2 regions of the Polaromonas sp. P1_F8 genome follow, and region 2 is predicted to be linked to the other one. Evidence: predicted binding sites of a transcription regulator. Region 2 holds the regulator's gene; the other holds the start of a gene.
The links. Region 2 encodes NrdR, which represses ribonucleotide reductase genes. Its sites were predicted from a motif close to CACNANATNTNGTG; they were not measured.

Region 1: a site for NrdR is predicted at 8,604-8,617, ahead of AC1D1J_RS08490 (ribonucleoside-diphosphate reductase subunit alpha). Genes of this name have one in related genera too.

The regions. Positions count from the first base shown of each region.
Region 1 covers NZ_JBFUBS010000001.1:1,783,139-1,794,456, reverse strand. Annotated here, with positions in the region: gene prmA (50S ribosomal protein L11 methyltransferase) at 29-919, shown strand; gene AC1D1J_RS08520 (DUF3426 domain-containing protein) at 991-2,028, shown strand; gene AC1D1J_RS08515 (carbohydrate kinase family protein) at 2,043-2,945, shown strand; gene AC1D1J_RS08510 (DUF167 domain-containing protein) at 3,018-3,371, opposite strand; gene AC1D1J_RS08505 (histone H1-like DNA-binding protein) at 3,495-3,968, opposite strand; gene AC1D1J_RS08500 (hypothetical protein) at 3,983-4,117, opposite strand; gene AC1D1J_RS08495 (ribonucleotide-diphosphate reductase subunit beta) at 4,168-5,391, opposite strand; gene AC1D1J_RS08490 (ribonucleoside-diphosphate reductase subunit alpha) at 5,523-8,432, opposite strand; gene ampD (1,6-anhydro-N-acetylmuramyl-L-alanine amidase AmpD) at 8,876-9,475, opposite strand; gene AC1D1J_RS08480 (sigma-54-dependent transcriptional regulator) at 9,462-10,910, opposite strand; gene AC1D1J_RS08475 (two-component system sensor histidine kinase NtrB) at 10,916-11,318, opposite strand, start outside.
Region 2 covers NZ_JBFUBS010000001.1:1,070,523-1,081,840, reverse strand. Annotated here, with positions in the region: gene ribD (bifunctional diaminohydroxyphosphoribosylaminopyrimidine deaminase/5-amino-6-(5-phosphoribosylamino)uracil reductase RibD) at 1-294, opposite strand, end outside; gene AC1D1J_RS05045 (hypothetical protein) at 339-668, opposite strand; gene AC1D1J_RS05040 (type IV pilin protein) at 947-1,384, opposite strand; gene AC1D1J_RS05035 (pilus assembly protein) at 1,407-6,113, opposite strand; gene AC1D1J_RS05030 (pilus assembly PilX family protein) at 6,110-6,694, opposite strand; gene AC1D1J_RS05025 (PilW family protein) at 6,691-7,638, opposite strand; gene pilV (type IV pilus modification protein PilV) at 7,635-8,228, opposite strand; gene AC1D1J_RS05015 (GspH/FimT family pseudopilin) at 8,242-8,823, opposite strand; gene nrdR (transcriptional regulator NrdR) at 8,908-9,357, opposite strand; gene glyA (serine hydroxymethyltransferase) at 9,458-10,702, opposite strand; ZMP/ZTP riboswitch at 10,739-10,868, opposite strand; gene AC1D1J_RS05000 (lytic transglycosylase domain-containing protein) at 11,008-11,318, opposite strand, start outside.

The DNA of each region.
Region 1 (11,318 bases), 710 kb from region 2:
GTTGTATCCAACTTCCTCTGGATAAACCATGTTTGAACTGATCCTGCTGGCCCCCGTCGACGAAGTCGAAACCTTGAGCGAGGCGCTGGATGCGCTGGATGCGCTCAGTGTGTCGGTGGAGGATGCCGATGCGCAGACGCCGGCTGAGCAGGCGCTGTTTGGCGAGCCGGACATGCCGCCGCCCAAGGCGGGCTGGGAGCGGTCGCGCATCGTGTCGCTGTTTGCCACCGAAGCCCTGGCGCGTGACGCGGCCAGCGTGCTGTCTGCGCAAGACTTTTTTGCGGGCTGCCGGGTGGTGGCTGTCCAGCCGGTGCCTGACCAGGACTGGGTGCGGCTGACGCAATCGCAATTCTCGCCGGTCGACATCACCCCCGAGTTCTGGATCGTGCCGACCTGGCACGAGCCGCCCGCGGAGGCCAAACAATTGATCCGGCTGGATCCGGGCCTGGCATTCGGAACGGGCACTCACCCCACCACCCGCATGTGCCTTCGCTGGATTGCCGGCCAGGGTGCTGCCGGCAAAAACTTTGGCCGTGTGCTGGACTACGGTTGCGGCTCGGGCATCCTGGCCATTGGTGCGGCCAAGTTCGGCGCGCGGGACATCGACGCCGTCGACATTGACCCGGCCGCCGTGGAGTCGACGCGCGCCAATGCCGAAGCCAACCATGTGGCGCTCAACGCCGGCTTGCCCGACAAGGCATCCGGCCAGTACCAGACGGTGCTGGCCAACATCCTCGCGACGCCGCTCAAGGTGCTGGCGCCGCTGTTGTGCACGCACGTTGAAAAGGGCGGCCATCTCGTGCTGGCCGGCATTCTGGATCGCCAGGCGGAGGAACTGAAGGAGGCCTACGCGCCCTATTGCCAGCTCACCGTGCACGATGCGCAAGAAGGCTGGATTTTGATGACCGCTGGCTTCTGAGCCGGCTCAATCCCGCGCATGGCGGTTTTCAGGCCGTCAGCGGGGGTGAGCCCCCTACAATACAGCGCTAAATGAGCCTGATTACGCGCTGCCCCGCATGCGGCACGATGTTCAAAGTCGTGACCGACCAACTCAAAGTCTCACAGGGCTGGGTGCGATGCGGGCATTGCGCTGAAGTCTTTGATGCGTCCGCGCATCTGCTGCCGCGTGACATGGCATCGCCCGTGCCCGCCGTACCGTTTGCGGTCGCGGACACCGAACCCATGCCGCTGCCGGAATTTGTCCCTTCTGCGCCGGCGCCGCCAGTCGTGGCTGTTGCCGCTGCTGCGGACTCACAGGAATGGGCGCCGGCCAGGTCATTTGCCGACCGGGTGCCGCTAAGGCCTTCCGGCACTGGTCCTGCCGATGCGCAGGACAGCGCGGCTGATTTTGACCCTGTACGCTGGAAGCGGGCCCAACAGGAACGCCAGCAGGATCCGATGGAACTGCCCGATAGCGTGTTGCCGGATGAGCCCCCAGCCCGCCGGCCGGTGATGGTGCGTCCGGCGGTCGATGATGATTCCAGTTTTGCCTTTTCGGATGTGGACTCCGGCATGCCGGATTCGCGCGTGGAGCACGATGTGTCTTTTGTGCGGGAGGCCAGGCGCAAGGCGTTCTGGAAACGGCCGCTGACCCGGTGGACCATGGCCTTGCTATCCCTGCTGCTGCTGGCCGTGCTGGTCTTGCAGTGGGCTGTCCAGCAAAGGGACACGCTGGCCGCCCTGGAGCCCCGGCTTGTGCCGGCGCTTCAGGGCATTTGCGGCCAGTTGCACTGTGACATTCGTGCGCCGCGGCATATCGAGTCGCTGGTCATAGACAGCTCCACCTTCAACCGCATCGGCCCTGATGCCTATCGCCTCAGTTTTACGCTCAAAAACACGGGTGTGACGCTGCTGGAAATGCCGTCCCTGGAAGTGACCCTGACCGATTCGCAGGACCAGGCCGTGGTGCGCCGCATCCTGACGCCGGCACAGTTTGGCGCCAAATCGCCGGGTCGCCGCCGTCTTCTGCGCCGGCGGCTCCCTTGCGAGTGGCTGGCTACCGTGTCCTGGTTTTTTACCCCTGATTGAAACGAGAGAACTGAATGTCTGCTGTTATTTGTGGCTCCCTGGCGTTTGACACCATCATGACCTTTGAGGGGCGCTTTTCGGAGCAGATACTGCCCGACCAGTTGCATATCCTGAATGTGTCGTTTCTGGTGCCGGCGCTGCGCCGCGAGTTCGGTGGTTGCGCCGGCAATATCGCCTACAGCCTGCAGCAGCTTGGCGGCAAGCCGTTGCCCATGGCCACGGTCGGCAGCGACGGCGCCGAGTATGTGGAGCGCATGAAGACGCTGGGCATCAGCACGGAATTTGTGCGGCAGGTGGGCGACACCTATACGGCTCAGGCGATGATCATGACCGACCGGGACAACAACCAGATCACGGCTTTTCATCCGGGTGCCATGATGCAGGCCCATATCACCCGCATTGACGCACGCGATGACATCAAGCTGGGCATTATCTCGCCTGACGGGCGCGATGCCATGCTGCAGCATGCCGAGCAGTTCAAGCTGGCCGGTATCCCCTTCGTTTTTGATCCAGGCCAGGGCCTTCCCATGTTTGACGGCAAGGAGCTTTCCCACTTTGTGGAGCTTTCCACTTGGGTGACCGTCAACGATTACGAGGCCAAAATGCTGTGCGACCGCACGGGCCTGTCATGCGCCGAATTGTCCCGCCGGGTGCAGGGCCTGGTGGTGACGCTGGGCGCGGAAGGTTGCGAGGTCTGGATTGGCGGCGAGAAAACTCTGGTGCCGCCGGTGAAAGCCGAAGCAGTAGTTGACCCGACGGGATGCGGCGATGCCTTTCGCGGCGCTTTGCTGTTTGGCCTGGAAAAAGGCTGGACGCTGGACCGCTGCGCCGCCTTGGGGAACCGGGTGGGTGCGCTCAAGATCGCCACGCGCGGCGGCCAGAACTACACGCTGAATTCCGAACAAATCAGCGCTTGAGCAAGACAGAATGGGCGCCGCCAGCTATTAAATTAATAGCATTCGACCATTCCCTTGTCGTAGGCGGGGCGGCTATGGCTCGCGGTGGTCCAGTGCTTTCAGCCATTCATTCCACGCAGCCTGGCTTGCCGCTTCAGCACTGACGCGCAACTGCTTGCGCCTTGAAGCCTCTCCGCGGGCCAGCGTGACCGCCTGCTGCGGAACGCCGAGGCAACCGGCCAGCCATTTCACCAGGGCCTGATTGGCTTTGCCCTCCACGGGCGGTGCCTGCAATCGCAGGCGCAGCGCCTGCTGGCCGGTCTCTCCATGCAGGCCCATCATCTCGGTTTTGGCGGCGTTGGGCACCACATGGATGTCGATCAGAACGTTCCCATTCTTTTCCCGTCGCAGAAAAGGAAGTTCGGGCAGCGCGGGGAATGGTTTCATGGCTGGAGTGGTCCGGCGGCGGTAAACAGGGGTGTCAATTGTGGATGGCCTCAGGAACGGTCCAGCCATGAAAAAAGCCCGACATCTTTCGATATCGGGCTCTAAGCAGAATTACCTTACTGCTTACGGCTTGCTGGCTGTCGGAAACGGCCAGGCAGCTTGCGGGTTCAGAGTAGTCTGAGCCGCAGGGGCAGCCGCTGCAGCGGGTGCTTTCGCAGCTTTGGCAGCAGGTTTTTTCGCGGCTTTCTTCGCAGCGGGCTTTTTCGCTGCTTTCTTGGCGGCAGGCTTTTTCGCAGCGGCTTTCTTCGCCGCTGGTTTCTTCGCTACCTTTTTCGCGGCCTTCTTGGCTGCTGGCTTTTTCGCTGCAGCTTTCTTCGCTGCTGGCTTCTTGGCCGCTACCTTCTTGGCTGCTGGCTTTTTCGCTGGCGATTTTTTCGCAGCTGGCTTTTTGGCCGCTACTTTTTTCGCTGGAGCTTTTTTAGCCGGAGCTTTTTTCGCTGCTGCTTTTTTCGCAGGAGCCTTCTTAGCCGCTACTTTTTTCGCAGGGGCTTTCTTTGGAGCAGCTTTTTTAGCCGCAGTTTTTTTCGCAGTTGCCATAGTTTTCTCCTTGATCACGTTGCAAAGAGCACTTCACGGTTGGAGTACGTAAAGCGATTCACGGCGTTGGGCCCCGGATAAACCGGTCCCAGCGCCGCGAACACAGGAGCAAAGCCCAACGCGCACTCTTCGGTGCTGTCACTGGTCATTGCAATTCTTGAAATCATTGTTCGCTTGTCTCGCGTATTTTTCTGGTCAATCAATCCCAGGAAAGGGCACCACCGGACTGGTACTCGATCACACGGGTTTCAAAGAAGTTACGCTCTTTTTTCAGGTCGATCATTTCGCTCATCCATGGGAACGGATTCTCCTCGTTGGGGAAGAGAGTTTCAAGTCCGATCTGTGTGGCACGGCGATTGGCAATGTAGCGGAGGTAGCCTTTGAACATAGACGCATTGAGGCCGAGCACGCCGCGCGGCATGGTGTCTTCGGCGTAGCGGTACTCCAGTTCGACGGCTTTCATGAACAATGCCTTGATCTCGGCCTTGAACTCCGCCGTCCAGAGATGGGGGTTTTCCAGCTTGAGCTGGTTGATCAGGTCGATGCCGAAGTTGCAGTGCATGGACTCGTCGCGCAGGATGTACTGGTACTGCTCTGCGGCGCCGGTCATCTTGTTCTGGCGACCCAGGGCAAGAATCTGCGTGAAGCCCACATAGAAGAACAGGCCTTCCATCAGGCAGGCAAACACAATCAGCGACTTGAGCAGGGTCTGGTCAGCTTCGGTGGTACCGGTCTTGAAGTGGGGGTCGGAGATCACTTCAATGAAAGGAATCAGGAACTGGTCCTTGTCCTTGATCGATTGCACTTCGTTATAGGCGTTGAAGATTTCGGCTTCGTCCAGGCCCAGCGATTCAGTGATGTACTGGTAGGCATGGGTGTGGATGGCCTCTTCAAAAGCCTGGCGCAGCAGGAACTGGCGGCATTCGGGCGCCGTGATATGGCGGTAGGTGCCCAGCACGATGTTGTTGGCGGCCAGCGAGTCGGCGGTCACGAAGAAACCCAGATTGCGCTTGACCAGACGGCGTTCGTCTTCGGTCAGGCCATTCGGGTCTTTCCAGAGCGCGATGTCGCGCGTCATGTTCACTTCCTGCGGCATCCAGTGGTTGGCGCAGGTGGCGAGGTATTTTTCCCAGGCCCACTTGTATTTGAACGGCACCAGCTGGTTGACGTCGGTCTGGCCATTGATGATGCGTTTGTCGGAGGCCTTGACGCGTTGTGCCTTGGCGGGTGCGGCGGCAGACGTAGAAGGTGCTGCAGCTTGCACAGGTGCGAACGCGCCGTCGTTGAGCATGCGCACTTGCGCCTGGGGCTGCTCGGCAGTATTCAAAGAAAGAGGCGGAAGTTCCATCGAGCGGCCTTCAGGCAAGCCGCTGTTGTGAGATGTTTGCAAAGATGGTTTGACTTCTTCGTCCCAGGTCAACATAGAGGTTTCCAATACTTTGGGATTATGAAAGCAGCGATACAAAATGAAAAGTGTTCATTCACATCGCTACAAAATTGTGTTGCTCAATTACATCGAATCGTGCGATGAAGCTCAGCACACGATTCGTTTTTTTATTGGCAGGCCTCGCAACCGGGGTCATCGATTGCGCAGAACTTGATGTCGGTCGCGGGCGATGCACTCATCTGTGCCTGAGCTGCAGCGGCTGCTGCTTCAAGCGCGCTCATGCCGCCGCCCGAGGTGGCCGTGCCGGAAGAAACCGAGTTCATTTTTCCGGCCGTCACAGTCGACTTCTCGGCATGCGTAGCGCTTTGCGTGCGCAGGTAGTAAGTCGTCTTGAGGCCGCGCAACCAAGCCAGTTTGTAGGTGTCGTCGAGCTTTTTGCCCGACGCGCCCGCCATATAGATATTGAGCGACTGTGCCTGGTCAATCCACTTCTGGCGGCGCGCTGCCGCTTCGACAATCCAGGAAGTTTCAATCTCAAACGCCGTGGCGTAGAGCGCCTTGACGTCCTGCGGCACGCGATCGATCGGACGCAGGGAGCCGTCAAAGTGCTTCAGATCCACCACCATCACGTCATCCCACAGGCCCAAGCGCTTCAGGTCTCGGACCAGGTAATGGTTGATGACGGTGAATTCACCCGACAGGTTGGACTTGACCGACAGGTTGCCAAAGCAGGGTTCGATACAGGCATCCACCCCAATGATGTTGGAGATGGTGGCTGTGGGCGCAATGGCCACGCAGTTGGAATTGCGCATGCCGTCTTTGGCAATCTTCTTGCGCAAAGCGTCCCAGTCAAGGCTGGCGAAGCGGTCGACTTCCACATAGCCGCCGCGCTGCTCGGCCAGCATGTCCAGCGTATCCAGCGGCAGGATGCCCTTGTCCCAGAGCGAACCTTTGTACGTGGCATATTTACCGCGCTCTTTGGCCAGTTCGGTTGACGCCCAGTAAGCGTGGTAGCAGACGGCTTCCATGGACTTGTCGGCGAACTCGACGGCTTCCTGGGAAGCATAGGGAACACGCAGTTCATACAGGCAGTCCTGGAAACCCATGATGCCCAGGCCCACGGGGCGATGGCGCATGTTGGAATCACGGGCCTTTTTGACGGCGTAGTAGTTGATGTCGATCACGTTGTCCAGCATGCGCATGGCCGTGGTGATGGTCTTTTTGAGTTTTTCGTGGTCGACCGCGCCGTCCTTCAGGTGCTGGACGAGGTTGACTGAGCCGAGGTTGCAGACGGCGGTTTCGGTGTCGCTGGTGTTGAGCGTGATCTCGGTGCACAGGTTGGACGAGTGCACGACGCCGGTGTGCTGCTGCGGCGAGCGCACGTTGCAGGCATCCTTGAACGTGATCCAGGGGTGGCCGGTTTCAAACAGCATCGACAGCATCTTGCGCCACATGTCGGTGGCCTGCAGCTTGCGGGATGGCTTGATTTCGCCGCGCTCGGCCTTGGCTTCGTAGGCGGTGTAGATTTTTTCGAAATCCTTGCCGAACTTGTCGTGCAGGTCGGGCGTGTCGGACGGTGAGAACAGCGTCCAGCTGCCCTTTTCCATCACGCGACGCATGAAGAGATCGGGAATCCAGTTGGCGGTGTTCATGTCGTGCGTACGGCGGCGGTCGTCGCCGGTGTTCTTGCGCAGTTCCAGGAACTCTTCAATATCCAGGTGCCATGTTTCCAGGTAGGCGCAGACGGCGCCCTTGCGCTTGCCGCCCTGGTTGACCGCCACGGCGGTGTCGTTGACGACTTTGAGGAAAGGCACGACGCCTTGCGATTCGCCGTTGGTGCCCTTGATATGGGCGCCCAGGGCGCGCACAGGCGTCCAGTCATTGCCCAGGCCGCCGGCAAATTTGGACAGCAGCGCGTTTTCCTTGATGGCGTCGTAAATGCCGCCCAGGTCGTCGGCGACGGTCGTCAGGTAGCACGACGACAGCTGCGAGCGCAGCGTGCCGGCATTGAACAGGGTGGGCGTGCTCGACATGAAGTCGAAGGACGAGAGGATTTCATAGAACTCGATCGCGCGTTCTTCGCGGTTGATCTCGTTGAGCGACAGGCCCATGGCCACCCGCATGAAGAAAGCCTGTGGTAGCTCGATGCGCTGTTTGCGCACGTGCAGGAAGTAGCGGTCAAACAGGGTTTGCAGGCCGAGGTAGTCGAATTTCAGGTCGCGTTCGGGCTTGAGCGCGGCGCCCAGGCGGGCCAGGTCGAACTGCTGGAGCTTTTCGTCGAGCAGCTCGTTTTGTACGCCCTTGGCGATGAACTGCGGGAAATACTCGGCGTAGCGAATCGCCATGTCTTCCTGACTGACTTCTTCACCCAGCACTTCGCGGCGGATGGTGTGCATCAGCAGGCGTGCGGTGGCGTAGGTGTAGTCAGGGTCTTTCTCGATCAGGGTGCGCGCTGCCAGGATGGACGCCTTGTAGACTTCATCAATGGGCACACCGTCATAGAGGTTGCGCATGGTCTCGGCAACGATGGGGTCGGGCTTGATATCTGCGCCCAGGTTGGCGCAAGACGCTTCAATCAGAGCCTGCAGGTTGCGGATGTCCAGCGCGACGCGGTTGCCGCGGTCGGTCACATGGATCAGGGGCGCCGCAGGTGCATGGGTTTGCGGCTGGCGTGCGCGCTCTTGCGTGCGCTTCTCGCGGTACAGCACGTAAGCGCGGGCGATTTCATGGTGGCCGCCGCGCATCAGGCCCAGCTCGACCTGATCCTGAACGTCTTCTATATGAAAGGTTCCGCCGCCTGGGCGCGAACGCATCAGGGCGCGGATGACCGCCTGGGTCAGGCCGTCAACGGTTTCGCGGACGCTGGCCGAAGCCGCACCCTGCGTGCCATGCACGGCCAGGAAAGCCTTCATCATGGCCACGGCGATCTTGTTGGGTTCGAACGGCACCACGCCGCCATTGCGGCGGATGATCTGGTAATGGGCGAGCGGGTTGCTTTGCGCGTTGGTATCGCCGGTTGCCGGGTTGCTTGCCAGAACGCTCGACGTGACGGGCACCGCGTGTTGTGCAGTTTGCATGACTTCCTCTTTGCTTTGTTTTATGGGTGGTTTGATGTGCTGTTCGGGGTCTCTGGATATATTGAGGTATTGCACAGGCCTATCAACCTGCTCCTTCATTTCCTGACCCGAATTACATCAAACTGAATTAGGGCTTAGACACTATACCTAGGGTATGGAGGGAATACAAGCCACTACAGGTAGTGTATCGCTGACTGAATGCACCGTTACGTTTTGTGGCTTTTTAGGCCCCATTCCAGACGCCTCGATCAGTGCTTGATGGCGGCCCGCTCAACCTCGCGGAAAGCCTGATGCCATCAGGCTTGCGAAGCTGATGCAACGTTGTGGCACGGTCATTCGCGGGCTTTGGGTTGGGAGCGCCGGTCACTGCGGGCGCGGTAAAAATAACCAGAAATTTCAACCGCAAGGCGCACCGCAATGGTGAGTGCGTGCAGGTGCACCAGTCACATGATTTCGGGAAAACACCTAGCCGGTGACGACAGCGAGTTTTGCAGCAGAGGCCAGTTGAAGCCAGTGCCTGGGTCCTGCTTGCGGCCGGGTGCAATGTGCTCGTGCCCGGCGATGTGCTCAATGGGATAGCGCTGCAGAAGCGAGGCGCACAGCCCGGTCAGGGTTTCATACTGGGATGCTTCAAAGGTATCTCCCTCAAGGCCTTCCAGCTCGATGCCGATGGAATCGTCGTTGCAGTTGGTGCGCCCGCGGTAGCTGGATTCCCCGGCATGCCAGGCGCGGTCGTCACAGCTCACAAACTGCCACAATGCGCCGGTTCGGGCGATAAAAAAATGCGATGAAACCTGCAGGCCGCGAATGCCCTGAAAGTAAGCGTGTGCCTCCCAGTCGAGCTGGTTGGTGAAAAGGCGCTGCACGTTGTCATTGCCGAACTCACCTGGCGGCAGGCTGATGGAGTGGATGACGATCAGGTCAATCTGCGCATCGGGGGGGCGTGGACCAAAGTTGGGCGAAGCCAGTGGGCGTGCATAGCGGTACCAGCCGTTTTGCCACAAAGGCCGGGGAAGGGCATTGGGGCTTTCAGGCGGGGTCATCGGCAGGGTCAAGTCCGTCGGCCAGGTCGTCATTGCCCGGCGTGGTGATATTCAGGCGTGCAATGCGGTAGCGGATCTGCCGCAGGCTCAAACCCAGCCTCGCGGCGGCAGCGGTACGATTGAAGCCGGTCTCCAGCAAAACCTTGGTCAGGATGTTTCGCTCCTGCCCGTCCAGATAATCCTGCAGGTTTTCCGGGACGGTGACATGTTCTTCGGCCGGCGCATCAAAATGCAGCGCGCTTCCTTCGCCGAGCGCCACGGCCCGGTGCAGGATGTTTTCCAGCTCCCTGACATTGCCGTTAAATGGCCTGGACTGCAACTGCTCCATCACGGCGTCGGTCAACTCGGGCATCTTGAACCCGGACTCCTGGCAGATTCTTGACAGCAGGGCAGTGCAGAGTGCTGGCAAATCTTCCCTGCGTTCGCGCAGGGCCGGCACGGCAATTTCAATCACGTTGAGCCGGTAATAAAGATCCTGGCGGAATGTCCCTTCCTGGGCTTCCGCTGCCAGGTTTTTGTGCGTTGCGCTGACGATGCGCACGTCAACGGTGTCCTCCTGCGGCGAACCCAGCGGCCTGACGGTGCGTTCCTGGATGGCGCGCAGAAGTTTGGATTGCATGGCCAGCGGCAGGTCGCCGATTTCATCGAGAAACAGGGTTCCGCCCTTGGCCGCCTGGAAGTAGCCTTGCCGGTCCTGCGCCGATCCGGTATAGGCGCCCTTACGTGCGCCGAAAAACTCCGCTTCGAGGAGATTCTCGGGTATGGCGCTGCAATTGACGGCGACAAAAGGCCCTGCCGCGCGGTGGCTGCAACCGTGTACGGCTCGTGCCACCAGTTCCTTGCCGGTGCCCGACTCTCCCTGGATGAGGACGGGCGCCATGCTCCCCGCCACCTTGACGATGCGCGACTTGACGGCGCGCATGACGGCAGACTCACCCACCAGCTTTTGCAGAATCTGGGTGCCGTCCCCATTTTTTTTCTGGGCGGAGGGGGTGGTGCCGTGTTCCGGTGCGCTTCGATCGCTTTTGACCTGTTGCGCCGGCTGTTTGGCACCCTGCACAGCCGATGCCACGACACTGCGGAATTGCTTGAGGTCGACCGGTTTCGTGAGGTAGTCAAACGCGCCGGCCTTGAGTGCTTCCACCGCATTTTCGGCCGAGCCGTGGGCCGTAATCACCACGCATCGTTCGGGCCGTTGCTGGTCGATCATGTCTCGCAGTAATTCGAGGCCAAGGCCATCTGGCAGGCGCATATCGGTGATCACAGCATCGAAGTGATGCGCCTTGAGCTGCTCCCGGGCCTGCAGCAGGTCACCGGCTGCCTCCACCCGATACCCTTCCCTGAGCAGCGTCAGTTCATACAGGGTGCGCAAATCCGGTTCATCGTCAATGACGAGGATACGTGCCTGCTGGGGAACGGGAATGGGGGGGCTCATGGTTTTCAGGTTGGCATTGTGGCAAAAGAAGCCGCAGGCAAGGTCATAGACGGACTGGAGGGTGCGAATATGACAAAAAATTCGTTTCCCTCAATGCCGCTTCGCTGCACGCGCTGGTAGCCGATCAGGGCGCCATAGCGTTCGCACAATTCACGGCAAATGTACAGGCCCAGCCCGCTGGAGCGGCTTTCAGAGGAGAAAAATGGTTCGAACAAGTGTGTCTGCACGGTTTGCTCCATGGGTTGGCCATCGCTCCATACGGACAAACGGGCCTGCCCGGGCGTAACGAGCTGGGTGGAGACTTCAATGGCCTGCGAAGATGTGCTGGCATAACGCAGGGCGTTGTCCAGCAGATTGACCATGAGGCGGCGCAAATGCTCGGGCTCAAAGCACACAACGGCGTTACCC
Region 2 (11,318 bases):
GGCAGCAACCAGCGCATCGCAGCAAGGGCCTGTTCGTCCATGGTGGGAGCAGGGCTCGAGGGTGACGTAGGCGGTGGCGCCATTGACCGAATGGCCTTTATTCGCTGCATCGCGCAGGGCCATGATTTCGGCGTGGGGGCCGCCTGCCTGCTGGGTATGGCCCTTTCCCAGCACCTTGAATGCTTCGTCAGCAATGATGCAACCCACCGCAGGATTGGGTGAACTCAGTCCTGATGCCTGTACTGCCAGTTGGTGAAGCGCCGCCAATAGACTGGTTCGAACTTTGTCGGTCATTTGAATAGATGGTAGTTCCGTTGGAACACTCTGGTAACCCGCATTTAAAGACCAAATGTTGGCAGTGGGGCTATGTGAACTGAAATATGTTTTCGACTCGAAACCGGTAGTCCATCTTTGATGGCCGGCTTGAAACGAAGTCCCAGCAATTGTTGAAGGCCATCGGAAGAGTCCTGGCAATTATCCTGGTCAAGACATTGCACGAGCACCGCAGTCCCTGTTTGGTCAATCCAGATTTCCAGTTCTATGGCTTCCAGGCCATAGGGTAAAGACTGCTTCAGGACTTCGTCAAAATGCTCTTCGGGCAAGGCAGTTTCGTCAACGGCCTCCGCTGTCAGAAAGCTCTCGGCATCCAGGGTGACGCCTCGATCCATCGTACTGGGCGGCTCATTGGGTGGAGGGGGTTGCCGCAACGACTCGAGCGACTCTAGCGGGGCGACGCGGTGGGTCTTTGCTGGCTCGAACTTGCTTTGCCGGACGTCCCCAGCACTCAAGGCGGGTATTGCGTATGCGGTTATCGAACGCGTGGACGCACGTCGAACTCCATCCGCTGGAGATAAGCGGTGTTTTGAGTCAAAGGCAAAAAGTACAAAAAAATGAACTGTGCACACCAATACCAGAAGTGCACACTTCCACCGCCAGGACATTTATTTCACTTTAGACATTTCGGAGTGTCACTGGCGCTCGCACTTGGTACGGTGATCGAGCCAAAATTCGTTTTCACGTATGAGCCGCATTTGTCGCCGGACATCGAATTTATGGGTGCGGCAGTCACTGTATAGGCTGCAGCCGTTACGGCGAGGGTCACTGAGTAATTGGCCCCGCCTGTACTGGGTATTACTGAAAATCGCGCGATGAAACCCGCATTCGTATTGTTGGTTGGCGGATTGCTGGCGTAGTTGTTATTTTCGGTATAAAACCGCTCCATCCACCCCTCCGCCTTTAATACCTCCGCTCGCGCCTCCGCGCGCTTGCCGCGTTTGACGTATTCCGAATACGAAGGAATAGCTACGGCCGCAAGAACTCCGACGATGGCCACCGTGATCATTAATTCTATGAGCGTGAATCCGCGCTGGTTCTGGTTTTTCATAAATAGCTTCCTCATTGCTCGGTTAGCGATTGCGCAGGATTTCGCGCCAGGTCAGGCGCCCGTCGCTACAACTGCCAGTGCGAAATGTCGCATCCAAGCCACCTGAGCCTTTTGCAGACAGATTGCGGAATACGCATTGATTGGGATCTTTGGGTTTCCATTTCGGGTTGCATGTCGCGGGGTCTGGGCACAACACGCACTCGGTGGGAGCAGCCGGGTTACAGACACAATTGGCGCTTCCTGCGGTGCAAGCAGTATCGCTGATGGGGGGCGTGGGTACCCGGTAAACGCCGCCTCTGGCGATCTCAAAGCTGTTACTCGAAGATCCGCCTGCAACCACAAAACCGGGGATGGCCGGTACCCCATCCAATATGCCGGCGGGAGGAGTTCCAGAAATGGGATCCAGGGTGTAATCCTTGCTGATACTGTCAACACGGCATCCGTCTGAGGTTCCCTCTGGCGCCAGCGATTTCAGTAGGACCCGATTGGAATCGAGCGCCAGCATATTGAATACCAGGCCGTCAGATGGCAAGGGCAGATTCATGTACCAGCCTTTTTTGGTGATGTAACTCACCGGATTGTTCGATACCATGGGTTCGCCGGTCACCGCAAAAGTGACTGATTTCTGCACAAGATCGGTGAGTCCTACCGTCAGAGTGGTGGTGTTGCCGGGGCGGTCGTAAATGCCATAGACGGTGTTGGAAAAGGACACTGACATCGGGTAGTCGGTGCTTTCAAGGGATTTACCCGTTCCAAACACAATTTGGTAACCGCCGTCCGGATGAGGGAAGGGTTGAACCACCGTGGTAATCGGTTGAACCACGACGGTTGTACTGCCAGTGATTGTCGTGCTGGCCTGGTAAAGCGGCACGTTGCTGGTAGTCGCAACTTTCCAGAGTGCCGGGTTGGTATTGCTCACATCAAACTTCCAGACATTCCCCTTCAGGTCGCCGGCATAGACCACGTCGATCACGCCATCATTGTTGGTGTCGATGGCGGTCGCCATCGCGAGCCCGTTGTTGGGTCCGTCGCCTGCAGTTCCTGTAGGAATTTTGATGTAGTGGGTCCCCGCAGTCCAGGTGGTCGTGCCCGCGCTGGCTGGACCATCGGCAAAGAGAATGAACAGCGCTGCTTTGCCACTGGTGCTGTTGTAGCCGTTGCCATAAATGGCGGCCCATTTTCCGTTGGCCATATAACCCGTCTGGAATGGTTGCCCATTAGACCTTGTGGAAGGGCGGCCCACGATGTAACCCATATCAGGGTCGCCGGTCGCTTCACTGAATTCCCATTTGGCCACCGAGGTGGAGGCTTCCGTCACATTTTGCGGTTTGGTGACGTCCAGGGCGTAGACCCCCTTGCCGCCTCGACCGAATGTTCCAAAGAGATAGGTGGCCCAGGTTCCTCCGACTTTCATGTCGGCAGCCATCAAGCTTCCGTCCATATTGACGCTGCTGGTTCCCGAAGCGAGGGCGAAGTTCTTGTCGGTGATTGCCGACAGCTTGGAATACGGCGCGGTTCCAGATGTGGAATAAAGCGCGCGCGGAACATAGGCAAACAACTCGTCCCCGTTTGCGACATTGATGGCATGCAACATCCCGTCATTGGCCGCTACAAAAACCGCATTGGTAGCCGTATTCGTTGTTCTGAATGTGCTGTAACCGCCTCCATAAGCCGTATTGGTATAGCCGGCAGAGGGTGGCCCCACGTACCACGGCGTGGAGTTGACGATTGCTCCGAGTTTGGTGGTAGGCCTTTTACGTAAACCACCTGTCGTGGTTTCATTGGTATTGTCGCCCCGAAGCCAGGTCAGGCGGTTTTGCCCTATTGCCACCGTATCGACTGCCCCGGTTTGGGGATTGGTTCGCAATGCCGTTTGCTGTGCTGTGTTCAGGTTGGCCCATCTGAAGGGAATGGTTCCTGTACCGGTCAAGGAGAGTATTTTTCGTCCCGTATCCCAGTTCTGGATGGTTAGTCTTGCGCCGGCATCCCAATCTGCCGTGGTCGAAGGATTCCCGTCGCTCTGGAAGCTATACCGGAAAAACTGGCCGCTGGCGTCAGCGTCAGTGCTTGCGTTGGCGGCCTTGATGCTGTGAGTCGCCTGGAAGGCATAACCGCCTGCATCGGTTCGCGCTGGTGTGGCGGTTGGAGCAGAGCCACCGGCCTTCAGGATGGTAGCAAAGACCTGGTCCAGCGATTTTTCCAGCTGCGCCGGATCAACGGCGTAGAAGAAGTTGTCGGGGGTGCCGTCGGCGCCCGTCGATCCATCGGCTTTTTTATTGTCCCAGTGGTCGGCCGGGAGAATGGCGCCAAGGGTGTATGTCGTCGTTTTATCGCGATCAAAACCGCCGTATTTGGCGGCGTACCACAGCGGATCTTGAAGCTCTTCCCCACTGACGCCCACCATGGTGTACGACGCCGTGGTTGCGGTCTGTGCGACCCCGCAATTGTTGCAACCGCCACTGGCATTCATGTTGGCATTCCCGGGGAACCCTGGTGTGACGGTGATATTTTTCGGATCGGTGTAATCGAAACTTTCAATGCCGGAATGAAAATGGACGCCGTCTTTGCCGCTGGTGCCGCTGATGGCGTAACCAAAGCCTTGGGCGTTAACCGTTGCTTCAGCGGCAACATAAGTCTTCACGCTGATGGTTGTGCCAACGACGGAATATTCAAGAATGCCCAGAACGTCCTGGTCATAGTCGCCGCCCTGTTCGGAGTCCTCCCAGTTGATGAGGTATTTGCCGGCCGTTGGGGTCTGGGTAACGACCTTGAAATCGACCAGTGTTCCCCCGCCCTCACCATTGGTAGGGTGAATCATGCGATACGCCGGCGAGATGAAGACGAACTTTCCAGCTTGGCCTGGCACGGGGATTTTGATGCGGGGGTTGCCGGTCGCAAGGGCCACGCTGTAGGTGTCTACCCTGAAGGCACGCCTGTTGTTGGCCGGAATGGTGAAGTCGCTTCGGATAGGATTTACGTGTGCGTAGAGCGCAGCGCCGGCCATTTTGTAGCCCCCGAACTGGGTGGGTGCTTCGGGGCAGATGCCCGTTGCATTGGCGAGGGATGTGGCGCCTGAGAAAGTCAGCGCCTTGTCGCTGCAATAGCCGTTGTTGTCCGTACCATTTCGCCCAATCGGCCACATTTTCCCGGCAGCAAACAGACCTTCTGCCGCGCCGATCTGGTTGGTATAGGTGTCCACCGTGGTGGTAGACATGCCCGAAACGCTTGGTGCGCCTGTCCATTGGTCGTTGTCAAACGAAGTCACGCTCGCGTTGAAGTTCACAATATTGCTTCTGCGGCACAACCTGTCACCAAAGGCCGCTACCGTTGAAGTCGCAAAAGGGTCCGACCAGGCGGTAATGGTCAAGCCCAGGCTGTTGTCCCTGGTTGCCGGGGAAGCCACGTAGGCGGCGGTGGCCGACGCCCCCGCAAGGTACCTGAGTGACTCCAGGTACATCTCACCCAAAGGGTTGCCCCAGCTTGAGCATTGCCCGTCTATCAAGCCGGTCTGCTGGAAATTACATTTGCCGACGGTACTTTCATACGTACCGTCGGCGTAGCTGTATCCGTAAATCTTGAGCTTGTTGAGCGTGGTGACAATGCCGTTGAAGTTCTTGAACTGGCCATCGTCAATATCGACTTCATCGGTAAACGACGCCACATTTTTGCGCAGCACGCCACCCGATATGTTTTTGTCGTAACTTCCGGTCATCAACCCAAAAGCGGCCTCATTTCTTTCGCCGTATTTCTGGAGCAGGCCAACAGGTTTGTAATTTCCCAGTGGATAAAGTTTGCAGCGTGCATCTTCGTCGGAGGTGAATCCGCCGGTCAAGCCGGTTTTGCAAACTTCCACCCTGGCGGTATAGCTGCCTGCTGCATACCCGGTCCCCAGCGCCTTTGTAGCTTGGGGCGGGCTATCGCTTTGTGCATTCAGCCCTGTTAAGGCCGGGTCGTTTCCGTTCTTGCCCTTGGTGCCATCGTTTGTTGGCAACGCTTCTTTCCAGTAACACTGCCAGCGTTCGTTGGCGTTCCACAGCGAATAATTGCCATCCGCAACAAGAATGGACGGTGCAGCAGTATTGCTGAAGGAGGCATTGCACAGCGTGATTTCGGCCTTCGTAAAAGGCGTCAGTTTGTTGATGTCTGCACCCACATAGTATTTCGCGAACGCATGGGCATCTGTCGGCAAATGGGCACGCTCCAGCACCGTCAATGACGTGCCTGAAACGATCGAATCATCCGTGCTTCTGAACCCGCCGTAGAGAATCCGGCGGACCACGTCCATGCGGGTCATGGTTGCCCAGTTCATGAAATTGCCGCTCCATTCCGAGCTTCCGCCGGTGTAGTTGCAATAGCCGTCGCTGGCCACCTGCCGGGTTGGAAAAAATCGGTTGTTGGTGGTGCTGTACTGGTAGCAGCGCTGGTTGTCAAAGTAACCGTAGTACTTGTAAGCGTGTTTGTATTGGGTCTCTGGAGCACCGTCGCCGTCAAGGTCGGAATATTCGTTGTAAGCCTTGTAGAAAAGCTGATGGTCGCGCGACATGTTGAGCATGACCATGGGCGCGCCTTTTATCTCTGAAAGAAAAGGCGGCAAAGGCGTGAAGTTCACCGCATGCGTTTGCAATGCCAGCAAAGCGCTGCCCAGCAGCAGTACGAGTTTGAAACGCTCCCTGAGCCAGGTATAAACGGTTTGTTTTTTAAACCAAGATATTCCGTGAGTAGTAGTCATATAGGGAGTGCCTTAACTGCGGACTGAAGCATGATCTGGGTGGACGTGTTTGCGCCAAAACCGACGGCCGTGACGCGATAGACGGTGGAGTCGCCCAGGGGAAAGTATTCAAGTAAATAGCGCGGCTGTTGTGCCACCACAGGAAGTGCCACCGCACCCGTGTAGGTGCCGTAAGCGACGCTTGCACCGCCGGTGGCCCACTTGGTGGTGTCTTCCCACACCGGGGTCACCATGGCTTTGGAGTCACATCTGCCTAAAGGGCAAGTCGTGTCGAAGCCGTCGCCGCGGTTAATCAGTTCGGGCCGGCAGCCGGCAGCGGATGCTACGCACGCCGAGCCATCGACGCGCGTGTTTTTAATATCCAGTTCCGCGTCACGCAAAGCCGCTTCGGCTGCCTGAAAGGCCAAATTACGATCAGACTCGTTTCCTGCGATCCGCGCTGAGAAGGTCGAGCTTTGCATCGCGGTAACTCCGAGAGCGCTCAGAATTAGCAGAAAGATCATGACAATGACCAGCGATATCCCCCGTTGACTCGAGGTGCGTGGCGGCATGTCCCAACGAAAATGATGAGTGCTCTTCATGCTGATGGTGTCCTGTTTCGCAAGTTCACAATGCTTGTAAACCGTCGAAAACTCTGTGAGGGTGGAGGTGTAAAACTGTTTCCATAGCAATCAGTAACTTGCGTCGCTGTGTCGTTGCCCGACGCCTGGATGGATTTGGTCAGTACGCACACCTCTACAGCCACCACACCCTTCCAGTTATCTGCGGTGTCGAGGGCGGCGGCTGTGTTGCCGGTTTGCGCCGCATTTTTATCTATGTCGGATGCCGTCAGGTACGTTACGGCCATCTGGTGGACACCGGGGATGAGTGGCTGTGCCTGGAATGTCGCGGTGGCTCCCGCCGCCGTTGTTGGGTCCGTGACGCAGCTCAACTGTCCCATGGTGGTGGTTCCATAGGGCGTCTGGGCCGTCGTGGTGGAAATAAAGAAATACGACCTCACCTCGTAAGTCGGACTGCCACCTGCGGGAACACTTGCAACGGTGACCGGTGCATTTCCCAGGCAATCGAAACCCTGAAATTTCGCACCGGAGGTGTTGTTCGCGTCGGTATCGTAGAAGACACCAATGGAGGCGGATCGTGTGGTGCCTACCGGGGTAGAACTCAAACACGCCAGGTCTGCGGCCGATGTTGCTGCTTTAGGATTGGCCATCCCAAAATCACAGCCACGGATTTTTAAATCGCTCGGGCCTTGTGGCCCATTGGCGTTGGGGTCAATGGAAACGTATCCGGCGCTTTGAATATTTCTCGCGAGCAGGTTCAGCGCAAATCGGCCGCTTTCCTCCATTTGCGAGTTTTCGGTGACTGCGTTGAAGGCCTGCTTGGAATACAGATAGGTTGACGAGGCAACGATGGCCAGGACAAGTCCGATGACCAGACCAACCATCAACTCGATCAATGTCAAGCCCGAGTTTTGTCTCGGCCGGGAGCTCCGTAAAGCTTGAATGGGGCGCATGGTCGTGCTCATGGAATGATGTCGGTTCTAAAGCACCGGACCCCTGCAGGCACTGCTGCCGCTGCCGGGCAACAATTTCGCCAGGCGATGCCGCTGGTTGTGCTGGTACAAGCGGTGGACGATTGAAGGACGCCTGAGGCGTTAACAAACTCCTTGTCCATGTACATGGCTGTAACGATAAAGCCGGTATTGCTGGCACCCTCAAGATTGACGGCGCCTCCGGGAAGGGCTGCTTGCGCTTTTGCCAGCCACGATGCCAAGTCGTCACCGGCAATCTGCGCTGTTGTGCAGGCAGCGCCCGAGGTGCGGCAGTTATTGCTGGTGATGTTTGCCGCCTTGGCGGTTGTGTAGTTGGCCGTGTAGGTGTAGTAGTTATTGGTGGCGCCAAGAGGGTTCGCCCTGATGCGCTCGGCGATGTCGCCGGTCAGCTCGGCAATTCGGTGTATTGCCCAGGAGGATTTTTGGTAGGCCAGCGCATTCGCCTGCAAACTGGCCATACCTAACAAGCCCAGCGACAAGACCAGAATCGAGACGAGAGCCTCAATCAGTGTGGCGCCGCGCTCGTGACGATGGAATAACTGGATTTTTTGTTTCTGTTTCATGGTGAGGTCATGGTCAAAATGCATCACATTGGTTGGCGGAAAATGGGATAACCCGGACGCGTCCTGGCTTGCTTATGCAAACAGATCTTCCATACTTGAATTCGTATTCGGTGTCTGATGCCGCCACGGCGTGGATATCGAAACGGTGAGCAGTTTGCGACATACCCACCGCGCCAAACTTGATGTTTCCAACACCTGCGGGCCTGACGAAAGCAGTTTCGATCCCATTTACATCCATCGCAGGTACGGTTTTGAGCAGGATGTCACCGGCGTTTCGGGTATCGCTACCATCTACGTCCACGAACACCTGGATTTCGTATTCATTCCAGAGTTGGGAAGAGGCACAGGTATTGGCGCCGTTACTTTTTGGGCAAATGATCACCGATTGATTCCGTACAAGGGCTTCACTGCGAGCGTAGTTAATCAGCCCTACAAATCCGTTGACGTTGGAGGACAGCCGGTTGCTAACAATGAACGACCTCAGGTTTGGCAGCGCCACGGCCATTAAAACGCCCAGAACGGTCACGGTGATCAATAGTTCGATCAACGTGAAACCCTTTTGAAGGCGATCAGTGCGCAATGTGTGAAGACTCATTTACGCAGTGTAAGCAAGCCCTACAAAAAGAACGCTGCCGCCCATCGCGACCAGTGCGCCACCTGTCGGCGCCAGGGTTTTCCCTTAGCGCCGGACCTCGTCCACCAGCGTCTTGAACTCGTCAATATCCTCAAAGCTGCGGTAGACGCTCGCAAAGCGGACATAAGCGACCTTGTCGAGCTTGCGGAGTTCACGCATGACGAGCTCGCCGATGCGGTTGGACGGCACTTCGCGCAGCCCCAGGCTCAGGAGCTTTTCCTCGATGCGTTCAACCGCCGAATCGACCTGCTCGGTGCTGACGGGCCGCTTGCGCAGCGCCAGGTTCAGGGACGCCAGGACTTTGCTGCGCTTGTACTCGATGCGCCTGCCGTCCTTCTTGACGATGGACGGGAAGGTGACATCGGGCCGCTCATAGGTTGTGAAGCGCTTTTCACACGCACCGCACTGGCGGCGGCGGCGTATGAATTCGGCGTCTTCGCCCACCCGCGTTTCCACGACCTGGGTTTCAAGGTGGCCGCAGAACGGGCATTTCATGAGAGGTAGCCCGAATTTGAAGGTATAAATTGGCCTCCAGCCCAATCAGGACGAGCGCAAGCAGCTATCAAAATCATAGTGCCTGCGCTGTCCGTCATGATCAGCGGTAGACCGGGAAACGGCTGGTCAGGGCGTGGACCTTGGCACGGACCGCTTCAATGTTGGCCGCGTCGCGCGGGTTGTCCAGCACGTCGGCGATCAGGTTGGCCGTGGCGCGGGCTTCTTCGTCCTTGAAGCCGCGGGTCGTCATGGCCGGGGTGCCGATGCGCACGCCGCTGGTGACCATCGGCTTTTCAGGGTCGTTCGGGATGGCGTTCTTGTTGATCGTCATGTGGGCGCTGCCCAGCACGGCTTCGGCTTCCTTGCCGGTGATGCCCTTGGCGCGCAGGTCAACCAGCATGACGTGGCTTTCAGTACGGCCGCTGACGATACGCAGGCCGCGCTGCGTCAGGGTGTCGGCCACGATCTGCGCGTTTTTCACGACCTGCTGCTGGTAAGCCTTGAACTCGGGCGCCATGGCTTCCTTGAAGGCCACGGCCTTGGCTGCGATCACGTGCATCAGCGGGCCGCCCTGCAGGCCTGGGAAGATGGCGCTATTGATGGCTTTTTCGTGCTCGGCCTTCATCAGGATGATGCCGCCGCGCGGGCCGCGCAGGCTCTTGTGTGTGGTCGACGTCACGATGTCGGCGTGCGGCACCGGGTTGGGATACACGCCCGCAGCCACCAGGCCGGCGTAGTGGGCGATGTCGACCATGAAGATCGCGCCGACGGCCTTGGCCACCTTGGCGAAGCGCTCGAAGTCGATGCGCAGGCTGTAAGCCGACGCGCCCGCGATGATCAGCTTGGGCTTGGTCTCGTGAGCCTTGCGCTCCATTGCGTCGTAGTCGATCTCTTCCTTGTCGTTGAGGCCGTAAGAGACGACGTTGAACCACTTGCCGCTCATATTCAGGGCCATGCCGTGCGTCAGGTGGCCGCCTTCGGCCAGGCTCATGCCCATGATGGTGTCGCCGGGCTTGAGGAAAGCCAGGAACACGGCCTCATTGGCTGAAGCACCGCAATGCGGCTGCACGTTGGCGGCCTCGGCGCCGAAGATGGCCTTGATGCGGTCGATGGCCAGCTGCTCCGCCACGTCAACGTGCTCGCAGCCGCCGTAGTAGCGGCGGCCGGGGTAGCCTTCGGCGTATTTGTTGGTGAGCTGCGAGCCCTGCGCGGCCATGACGGCGGGCGAGGCGTAGTTTTCGCTGGCAATCAGCTCGATGTGGTGTTCTTGCCGGGCATTTTCAGCCTGGATGGCGGCGAAGATTTCGGGATCGGTTTGTTCGACCAGGATGTTGCGGTGGTACATGGCAGTCCTTAAAGACGTGGTCCCTGCTATTGAAACAAGGGCTGCCCAGGCGAACGGCTGAACGCTTCGGCCCAACGGCTTTCAGCGGTGCGCTTCCCAGTGGTGTCCCACGTCAGCTCCAATGGTTGCGAAAACCTTGAGCCTATCGCCAGTCGCGCACCTCGCTAGTGTAACTGAGCGCGCCCAAAACCTGCCGCCTCCGGGGTTCTTCACCTGCAGCCCGAAAAGCAAAAAGCCGGGGCGCTGGCAGCGGCCCGGCTTTTTGGCAGTGCATGGGGTGAAAAGGCCCCCACAAAGCGGCCGAATCAGGACTGGTTCAGCAGCGCCACCTTGTCAGGCGTCTTGCCTTCAGCGTCGGGTGTGGCCGGCAGGGAGGCCGGTACCGGGCGCGACGTGCCACCGGGTGTGGTGAAGAAAGGCGAGGGCGCACCGCGCTTGGAGGCAGACGCCACCACGGCCAGCAGGCGGGCATGTTCGCCCATCACCTTGCCGGCGTACCCGCCGTCGTCGTCCATGTTGGCTGCGCCCACATAGTATTTGAGGCCGCCCTCGACAGAGCCGGCGCGGGCGATGCATTCCTGCAGCACCTTGACGCCTACGCGCAGGTTGGTCACCG